2 linked regions of the Hoeflea algicola genome follow. The protein of the gene in region 1 interacts with the protein of each later gene in a pairwise test. Links are inferred from orthologs where the notes say so. Each region holds a gene or a part of one and is shown on either strand. Other genes may lie near its edges.

Evidence for each region. Proteins that work in one complex are often made in the same cells at the same time.
Region 2: the proteins of OEG84_RS24010 (region 1) and grpE interact in binary tests that used the Escherichia coli proteins (3 or more experiments, as listed by UniProt). The link is inferred for Hoeflea algicola from one-to-one orthologs.

Annotation. Positions count from the first base shown.
Region 1 is NZ_JAOVZR010000003.1:52,501-56,574, reverse strand. The notes cover bases 333-3,311. They hold OEG84_RS24010 (Nramp family divalent metal transporter), read right to left. Parts: upstream 2,496-3,311; coding sequence 1,170-2,495; downstream 333-1,169. Other genes in these bases: OEG84_RS24005 (ZIP family metal transporter), read right to left, coding at 2,695-3,311; OEG84_RS24015 (SCO family protein), read right to left, coding at 486-1,064; OEG84_RS24020 (copper chaperone PCu(A)C), read right to left, coding at 333-480. In the rest of the region: more of OEG84_RS24020, read right to left, coding at 7-332; more of OEG84_RS24005, read right to left, coding at 3,312-3,882; OEG84_RS24000 (multicopper oxidase domain-containing protein), read right to left, coding at 3,879-4,074. UniProt on the Escherichia coli protein: H(+)-stimulated, divalent metal cation uptake system. Involved in manganese and iron uptake. Can also transport cadmium, cobalt, zinc and to a lesser extent nickel and copper. Involved in response to reactive oxygen.
Region 2 is NZ_JAOVZR010000001.1:3,688,696-3,692,764, reverse strand. What follows is about bases 756-3,729. They hold grpE (nucleotide exchange factor GrpE), read right to left. Parts: upstream 2,574-3,729; coding sequence 1,938-2,573; downstream 756-1,937. Other genes in these bases: hrcA (heat-inducible transcriptional repressor HrcA), read right to left, coding at 2,700-3,729; OEG84_RS17975 (trimeric intracellular cation channel family protein), read right to left, coding at 1,266-1,901; OEG84_RS17980 (adenosine kinase), read left to right, coding at 756-1,121. In the rest of the region: more of OEG84_RS17980, read left to right, coding at 129-755; more of hrcA, read right to left, coding at 3,730-3,782; rph (ribonuclease PH), read left to right, coding at 3,989-4,069. UniProt on the Escherichia coli protein: Participates actively in the response to hyperosmotic and heat shock by preventing the aggregation of stress-denatured proteins, in association with DnaK and GrpE. It is the nucleotide exchange factor for DnaK and may function as a thermosensor.

The DNA.
Region 1 (4,074 bases):
GGCGTCTCATTTTTTGCTGTCCGGGCAGCCAGCGTCCCTCGCGCCCATGCCCCGGATAGCCACGGGAACCGTCACATCGCCCGCCTCGCGAAAGGTCAGCGTGACCGGATATATCTCGCCTTCCTTCAGCACCTTTGTGAGGCCCATCAGCATGCCGTGATAGCCGCCCGGTTCCAGCGCCATGGTGGAGCCTGCCGGTACGGGGATCGCCATCGCGTGCGGCATCGAGGCCACGCCATCCTTCACCACGGTTTCGTGCAGCATCGGCTTGTCGGACACCGGAGTGGTGATGGCGGTCAGCGTATCGTCCGTCGCGCCGGTGTTGCGGATGGTGACGTAGAACGCACCGGGCCGCGTCATTCCGATCGAAGCCCGCGACCAGGCTTCCGAGATTTCGAGTGAGCCAAGTTCAACGGGTTCACATGCCAGCACTTGGCCGGCGGATAGGCTGAGGAGGAGCGCAGTCAGAAGATATTTCATGATACTCACAATCTTTGCTTCAGGTCGTTCAGGATTTCGCTTGCCGGTGTGCCATAGCTGAACTGGCGCAGCCAATCTCCGTCGGGTCCGATCAGGTAAAGAGATGGGCTGTGCGACATTGTGTAGCCATCGGGCGCGCTGGCATTGGCCTCGCGCTCGTAATAGATGCGGAAACTGTCGGCTACGGCGCTGGTCTGCCTCTCGTCGCCCGCGAGACCGAGGATCGACGGGTGGAAGGCTGCGGTAAAATCAGCAAGTCCCAGCCTGCGGTCGCGTATGGGGTCGATGGAGATAAAGAGCGGTTGCACAAGGGCAGCCTGATCGCCAAGATGGTCCATGACCTGCGCGACCTCGGCCAGCGTCGTGGGGCAGACGTCGGGGCAATTGGTGAAACCGAAGAACACCAGCTGGTGCTTTCCTGCAAATTCCTCCGTCCTCCGCAGGCGCCCCTCAGCATCGGGGAGTGCGAAGGTGGGCCGGAAGGGGGCAACATCCGAGGGCAACGGCGCTCGGTTCGCCAAAAGGACGAGCGTGCCATAAGCCAGCACAGCCAAACCGGCTGCGGCCCAAAGGATCTTCTGCACGCTTGTCAATCGCATCGGTTCGTTCGTCTCCGCTCCCCGACCTGTTTAAGACCTCAAGTCCCTTGAGCCTCAAGTGCGACATTCTGCCATCACGCACAGTAATGGTCATACCAATAGTATAGTCGCCAGTAGGTTTATGTTCAGGACAATGATCGTGACCGCGATCAACGCGCAGACTGCGGTCAGCCAGCGGGGCGCAACCAGCTCGCCCATCTTGGCGGAGCTGGCGGTGAACATTACCAGCGGCACGATTGCAAAGGGTAGCTGGAAGGACAGGACCACCTGGCTCAGGATCAGCAACTGTCCGGTGCCTTCGCTGCCAAAACACAGAATCACGAAAGTTGCGGGTAGGATCGCAATGCCACGGGTGATTAGACGCCGCACCCAAGGTCTCAGCCGAAGCTTGATGAACCCTTCCATCACGATCTGACCCGCCATGGTGGCGGTCACGGTCGAATTCAGGCCTGCGCAAAGCAGCGCCACACCAAACAGCACAGGTGCCAAAGCCGATCCAAGCAACGGTTCCAAGAGCAGATGCGCCTTGTCGATTTCGGCCACGTCATTTTCGCCGACGGTGTAGAAGGCCGCCGCCGCAAGGATCAGGATTGAGGCGTTGATCGTCAATGCGAACATCAGCGCAATAGTCGAATCCCATGTAGCATGTCGCAGCGCCTCCCGTTTAGAGGGCAGATCGAGTCCAAATGCACGGGTCTGCACGATGCCTGAATGGAGATAAAGATTGTGAGGCATCACGGTCGCTCCGATGATCCCCAGCGCGAGATAGAGCATCGTGGGATTGTTGACGATCTCGCGGTTCGGTGCAAAGCCCGCGATCACCGCGCCCCATTCGGGATCAGCCTGCGCGATCAGCACCGCGAAACAGACCGTGATCGTCGCCATCAGTGCAATGATGAAGGCTTCAATCCAGCGAAACCCCTTGTTCTGCATCCACAGGATCAGGAACACATCGGCCGCAGTGATGAATACACCAACTTCCAACGGGATGCCTAACAGCAGGTTCAGCCCGATGGCGGTGCCGATCACCTCTGCCAGATCGGTGGCGATGATGGCAAGTTCCGCAAAGATCCATAGCGATATAGACATCCATTTTGGATAGGCGTCGCGACAGGCCTGAGCCAGATCACGACCTGAGGCTACCGCCAGCCGCGCGCAAAGCGACTGCAGCAGGATCGCCATGATGTTGGACAAAAGCGCCACGAACAGCAGCGTGTAGCCGAATGCTGCGCCCCCCGCGAGCGATGTTGCCCAGTTACCCGGGTCCATGTAGCCCACAGCTACTAGATAACCTGGGCCGACAAAGGCCAGAAAGCGGCGGAATCGGCTGGTGCCTCCATTGCCCACGGCGATGGTTCGGAACACCTCCGACATGGAGGGTGCTTCGCGCTCCTGGCGCCAGGCTGATCGGGTCATGGTATTCGGATTTCTTTCAAAAACCTTATGATAGACTGGTGATACATAAATAGCTTCTGCTAACCTTTTTATGGCGCGGCCTTTCTTGGCAAGCCGCTCTGACCAACATGCGCCCGAACTCAGGTCATGCGAGTAGGTTCCCACGGAGGCAATTCGGTAGCACACACTATGGCCGGATGACCCGGCCGGGTCAGTTGAATTAAACCTTGATCAGCGCCGCAGTGGCATACATGAATGCGATCCCGCCAAGAAATCCTCCCAGAACAGCCGGCGAGAGCAATACGGCCTGGCGGTCAGGATTCTGGCGCATCAGGTAGGCGCCGACCTCAACCATGACCTGCATGATTGCGCCCGCGCCTACAGCCAGAACTAATGCCGACCATTGTGGCGCATAGGCGAGACTGCCCGCCCACATACCCAGTACGGCTGGACCGCCGGCCAGTAGTGTCAGCGCCACAAATGTCCAGAGTGGAGGACGGATCCGCAGCATGGGTGCGGCGATGCCGATTCCCTCAGTCACATTATGCAGCGCAAAGCCGAGAACGAGGAAGGTACCAAGCCCTGCCGATCCGGCTGCAAAAGCGCCGCCGATCGCCAGGCCCTCACCGAAATTGTGCAGCCCTATGCCAAGGGCGATGAAAAATGCGAGCGCCAGTCCCTCGGGTTGGCCGCGCCAGCGTCCGATCGCCATTAATAGCAGAAAACTCGCCAGGCCCGCCAGCCAGACCATTGCGGACCCCTGGAACAATGCGGCCGCTTCGGAGGCCAGCTCCAGTGCCTCGGCGGTCATGTCGATGAGCAGGAATGCCAGCAGACCAACAGTCAGCGCGAGCAGAAAGTTCATCCCGGCCCGCCCGACGCCGCGCATGGCCGGATAAAACATCAGTCCGAGCGCCACCGGCAGCAGACCGACGATCGCCCCGACCAGCGCCTGCGCCTGTAATTGGGACGTCGTGGCCTTTGGCGTCGACACGGCGACAGCGATTTCATGTTCGAACGCCGTGCCGGTGTTGGATAGGAGTTTGACAACATGTGCCTCGCCAAGCACCCAGGGATAGGGAATCTGCACCCAGACGGCCTCTCCCCGCGCGATTGGTCCGGGCGGATCTTGGGTGAAGGTCCAGAACGCGTCGTCCACCACCACCTGGGCGATCACCATGGGATCTGATCCGCCGGCTCGTACCCGCAACCCGATGCCTGTCTCGTCGAGAATGGTCCGCTCCACGGTCATGGCCTCGACCGGCGGAGCGCCATTGTTGAAACTGCGCAGGGGGTCGAGTGAAGCGATCCAGACGAAGGCGACAAGCATGGCGGCCAGCGGCAACAACACCAGCATGAGTTGGGTGATGGAGGATTTGGCCGGTTGAGGTTGGCTGTTCTCTCTCATGCTGAAGGCTCCTGCACGTCGAACAAGCCCATCCAGCCGAGCTCTGTGAACTCGGATTGATGCGGATGAAACATGTACATTCCGGACTCGTGTTCGGCAAAGCTGAACTCAAGAATCCCGCGCTGCGCCTGGCACTGCATGATCACATCGACAGTGCGGTGTGTCGGCGTCAGCGTGGTGCCGGTATCGTAG
Region 2 (4,069 bases), on another replicon or contig:
ACTTGGGCAAAAAGAAAAAAGCCACCGAACCGGGCAATGACTGGTTGTGCCGGGGTTTATTCTCCAGCAAAAATCAGTAAAACAGGCGCGACTGCGCGCCCGGTCGCAGTGAGGAAAAGGAATCCTTTATGAGCCGTTTTGATGTCCTGTGCATCGGCAATGCGATTGTCGATATCATTGCCCGCTGCGACGAAGAATTTCTTGTCGACAATACAATTATCAAGGGCGCGATGAACCTGATCGACGCAGAGCGCGCCGAACTCTTGTATTCGCGTATGGGACCAGCGATCGAAGCCTCGGGCGGCAGCGCCGGCAACACCGCAGCCGGTCTCGCCAGCTTCGGTAGCCGTTCGGCCTATTTCGGCAAGGTCTCGGCCGATCAACTCGGCAAGATCTTCAGCCACGACATCCGTACCCTGGGCGTGCATTTCGATACAAAACCGCTCGACGGCACACCACCAACCGCGCGGTCGATGATCTTTGTCACGCCGGATGGTGAGCGGTCGATGAACACCTATCTCGGCGCCTGCGTCGAACTTGGTCCGGAAGACATTGAAGCCGATGTCGTCGCCGAAGCCAAAGTCACCTATTTCGAAGGCTATCTGTGGGACCCGCCGCGGGCCAAGGATGCGATCCGGCTCGCCGCCGGGATCGCCCACAAGCACAACCGCGAAATGTCGATGACGCTATCAGACCCGTTCTGCGTCGGCCGCTACCGGGAAGAGTTTCTCGAGCTGATGCGCTCGGGCACCATCGACATCGTGTTCGCCAATGCGGAAGAAGCCAAATCGCTTTATGAGACCGACAATTTCGAACATGCGGTGTCGCAGCTGCGCAAGGACTGCAAACTCGCGGCCATCACCCGCTCCGAGCACGGTTCGGTCATTGTTCGCGGTGATAAGCGCGTTGATATTGACGCCATTGAAATCGACGAGGTGGTCGACACCACCGGCGCCGGCGATCTCTATGCAGCGGGCTTCCTGCATGGTTACGCGGCCGGAAAGCCGCTTGACGTCTGTGGCAAGCTGGGCAGCCTCGCTGCCGGGCTGGTGATCCAGCAGATCGGACCAAGGCCGCAGCTCTCGCTCAAGGATGCAGCCAGCAAGGCCGGGTTCATCTGAACCAGGTTGCCTCATGCGCGTCACGTTCAAATCGCCTTAATTTGACGTGACTGCGCCTGCATTGATTGAAGCTGATTACTACTGCGTGCTTCGTGCATCCAGTCGGATGCCTGACGCGATAGGTTGAGGTGAGGTCGCGTCTCTCTACATCACATCTTCGGGCGGGCGACCAGGCCGCGGCCGGTAGGGTGAGAAGGCCCACCCAAAGCGGATCGCGCCGCCGCGCACGGCAAAGGCCGAAACCACGCCGATGGCCGAGGCTACAACCAGCGGCGCGCCAAACAGGCTGGCTGCTACAAACACGCCGGCACCGGTCAATGCCGCGGAGACATAGATCTCCGGGCGCATCAGCACCGAGGGTTCGCCCGCAAGCAGATCTCGCAGGATACCGCCGAAGGTCGCCGTCATCATGCCGGTGACAATCGCCGTGATCGGCGAGCCGGTCAACGCCAACCCCTTGGCCGCGCCCATCACCGCGAAGGCGGCAAGGCCAATGGCATCAAGCCAGAGCAGGAGGCGATAGCGGGATTCAACCAGGTGGGCAGTGAAATAGACCAGCGCGGCCATGGCGACGCAGACGACCAGGTAGGCCGGCTTTTGCACCCAGAACACCGGGGTCTCGCCGAGAATGAGATCGCGGAAGGTGCCGCCGCCAATGCCGGTTACGGCAGCCAGGAAACCGAAACCGATCATGTCGAGCTGCTTGCGCGACGCGGCAAGCGCGCCGGTGGCGGCGAATACCGCGACACCGGCATAATCAAGGCCTTCAAGCGGGGTCATGGGTCTCTCCTGCCCCGCCGTTCGGCCGGGCCCTGATCAGGCGTCTTTTTCGGCTTGCGGGTTGGGCGCGCCGGGTTCGGGAGCCATCTCCCGGGGGCCGCCCTTGGCGACACCGACCATGGCAGGCCTGAGCATCCGATCAGCAATCACGTAGCCGGGCTGAACCACCTCGATGACGGTGTTGTTGGGCACCTCCGTGTTGGGCACCTCGAACATCGCCTGGTGGAAATTCGGATCGAACTTCTGACCTTTGGGATCAAGCTTCTGCACGCCATGGCGCTCCAGCGAGGCAAGCATAGCGCGTTCGGTCAGTTCCACGCCTTCAACCAGGCTCTTGAGCCCGTTGTCGACAGCGCCGTCCTGCTGTTCCGGCACGGCGGCCAGCGCGCGTTGCAGGTTATCGGAAACCTGAAGCATGTCGCGGGCGAAGCCGGAAATCGCATAGGCCTTGGCGTCCCTGACTTCGCGGGCGGTGCGGCGACGCAGGTTTTCCATTTCGGCAGCCATGCGCAGACGCTGGTCCCTCAGATCCTCGATTTCGGCCACAAGTACCTGAATGGAGTCAGCCTCGGCGGACTGAGACGCCTCGGCGGGGTTTGCTGACTGCGGTGCGGTAGCCTCCTCCGGCTTGTCCTGTTCGCGGCCTTGGCTTTCATCGCTCATCATGTGGATGTCCTGTTCGTTACGATTGTTTTCTCAGGGAGTTGCACCGCATATCGACGTTCGGGCGGTAAAAATCAAGGCCCGACGGGATTGTTCGCAGGTTTGAAGGCGACATCTGCCGCGGCTGGGCCGGATCTAGTTGCGCACCAGCCTGGACACCAGTTGCGCGGTGTAATCGACCATCGGCACGATCCGGGCATAATTCAGCCGGGTGGGGCCGATAATGCCGACCGCGCCGACCACCTTGTCCTCGGCATCGCGCCAGGGAGCAACGATCAGTGACGATCCCGACAGCGAGAAAAGCTTGTTCTCTGAGCCGATGAAAATGCGCACGCCCGGACCCTGTTCGGCCAGCGTCATCAGTTCAACCAGGCTTTCCTTGCGCTCAAGCTCGTCAAACAGCATCCGCAGCCGGTCAAGTTCGTCGCCGGCGGTCAAGCCATCGAGCAGATTGCCACGACCGCGCACGATCAGCCGCGCTGCGCCCTTGTCCTCGGTGCCTGCCCAGACGGCGAGGCCGCGCTCGACAAGATCGCGTGACAGCACATCGAGTTCATTGCGCACTTCCTCGGAAATGCGTTCGAGCTCGCTACGCACTTCCGACAATGTGCGGCCGGCAAGGTGGGCATTGAGGAAATTGGCGGCTTCGGTCAATTGCCCGGCGGTCACGCCCTCGGGCAATTGCATGACCCGGTTTTCGACCTGGTCGTTGCCGCCCACCAGCACGACCAGAGCCCGGACCGGATCCAGCCGTATGAATTCGATGTGACGGATCATCGTGTCCTGCTTGGCGGCGATCACAAGGCCCGCGCCCCGGGTCATGCCCGAGAGCATTTGGCTGGCTTCGGTCAGCAGCGTCTCGACCGGCCGGCTGGGATCCTCGGGGCGGACCTGGCGCTCGATGTTCTCGCGCATTTCCGGTTGCAGATTGCCCACCTGCATGAAGGCGTCGACAAAGAACCGCAGGCCTTTCTGAGTCGGCAGCCGTCCGGCGCTGACATGCGGCGCGTAAATCAGGCCGAGTTCTTCAAGGTCGCTCATCACATTGCGGATCGATGCCGGCGACAGCGACATCGGCAACATTCGCGATAGGCTGCGCGACCCGAGCGGATCGCCTGAATCCATGTAGCTTTCCACCAGCGCGCGGAAAATCTCCCGGGACCGTTCGTCGAGCGTTCCGGCGAGTTCGGCCGATGTAGATGTGCTGATCATGGTCATACGCTGTGTCCTTGAGGGGTCGTCGATGCCGCTCGTCCATCTCTGAATATAGGGACATGCGGGCAAACACGGAAGGGGCATGCCACGCATGCCCGGCAGTGTACGAATTACCGGGCTCGGCGGCTACCGGCGTGGGCGCTGTTTTGCTTTGCATAATGGCGTCGGCACCGATAGAACCCGGAAAAATCAAATTCAGGAGACACATCATGCGTCCATCGGGCCGGAAAACAGATCAGATGCGGGCGGTCAGCTTTGAACGCGGCGTATCAAAACATGCCGAGGGCTCC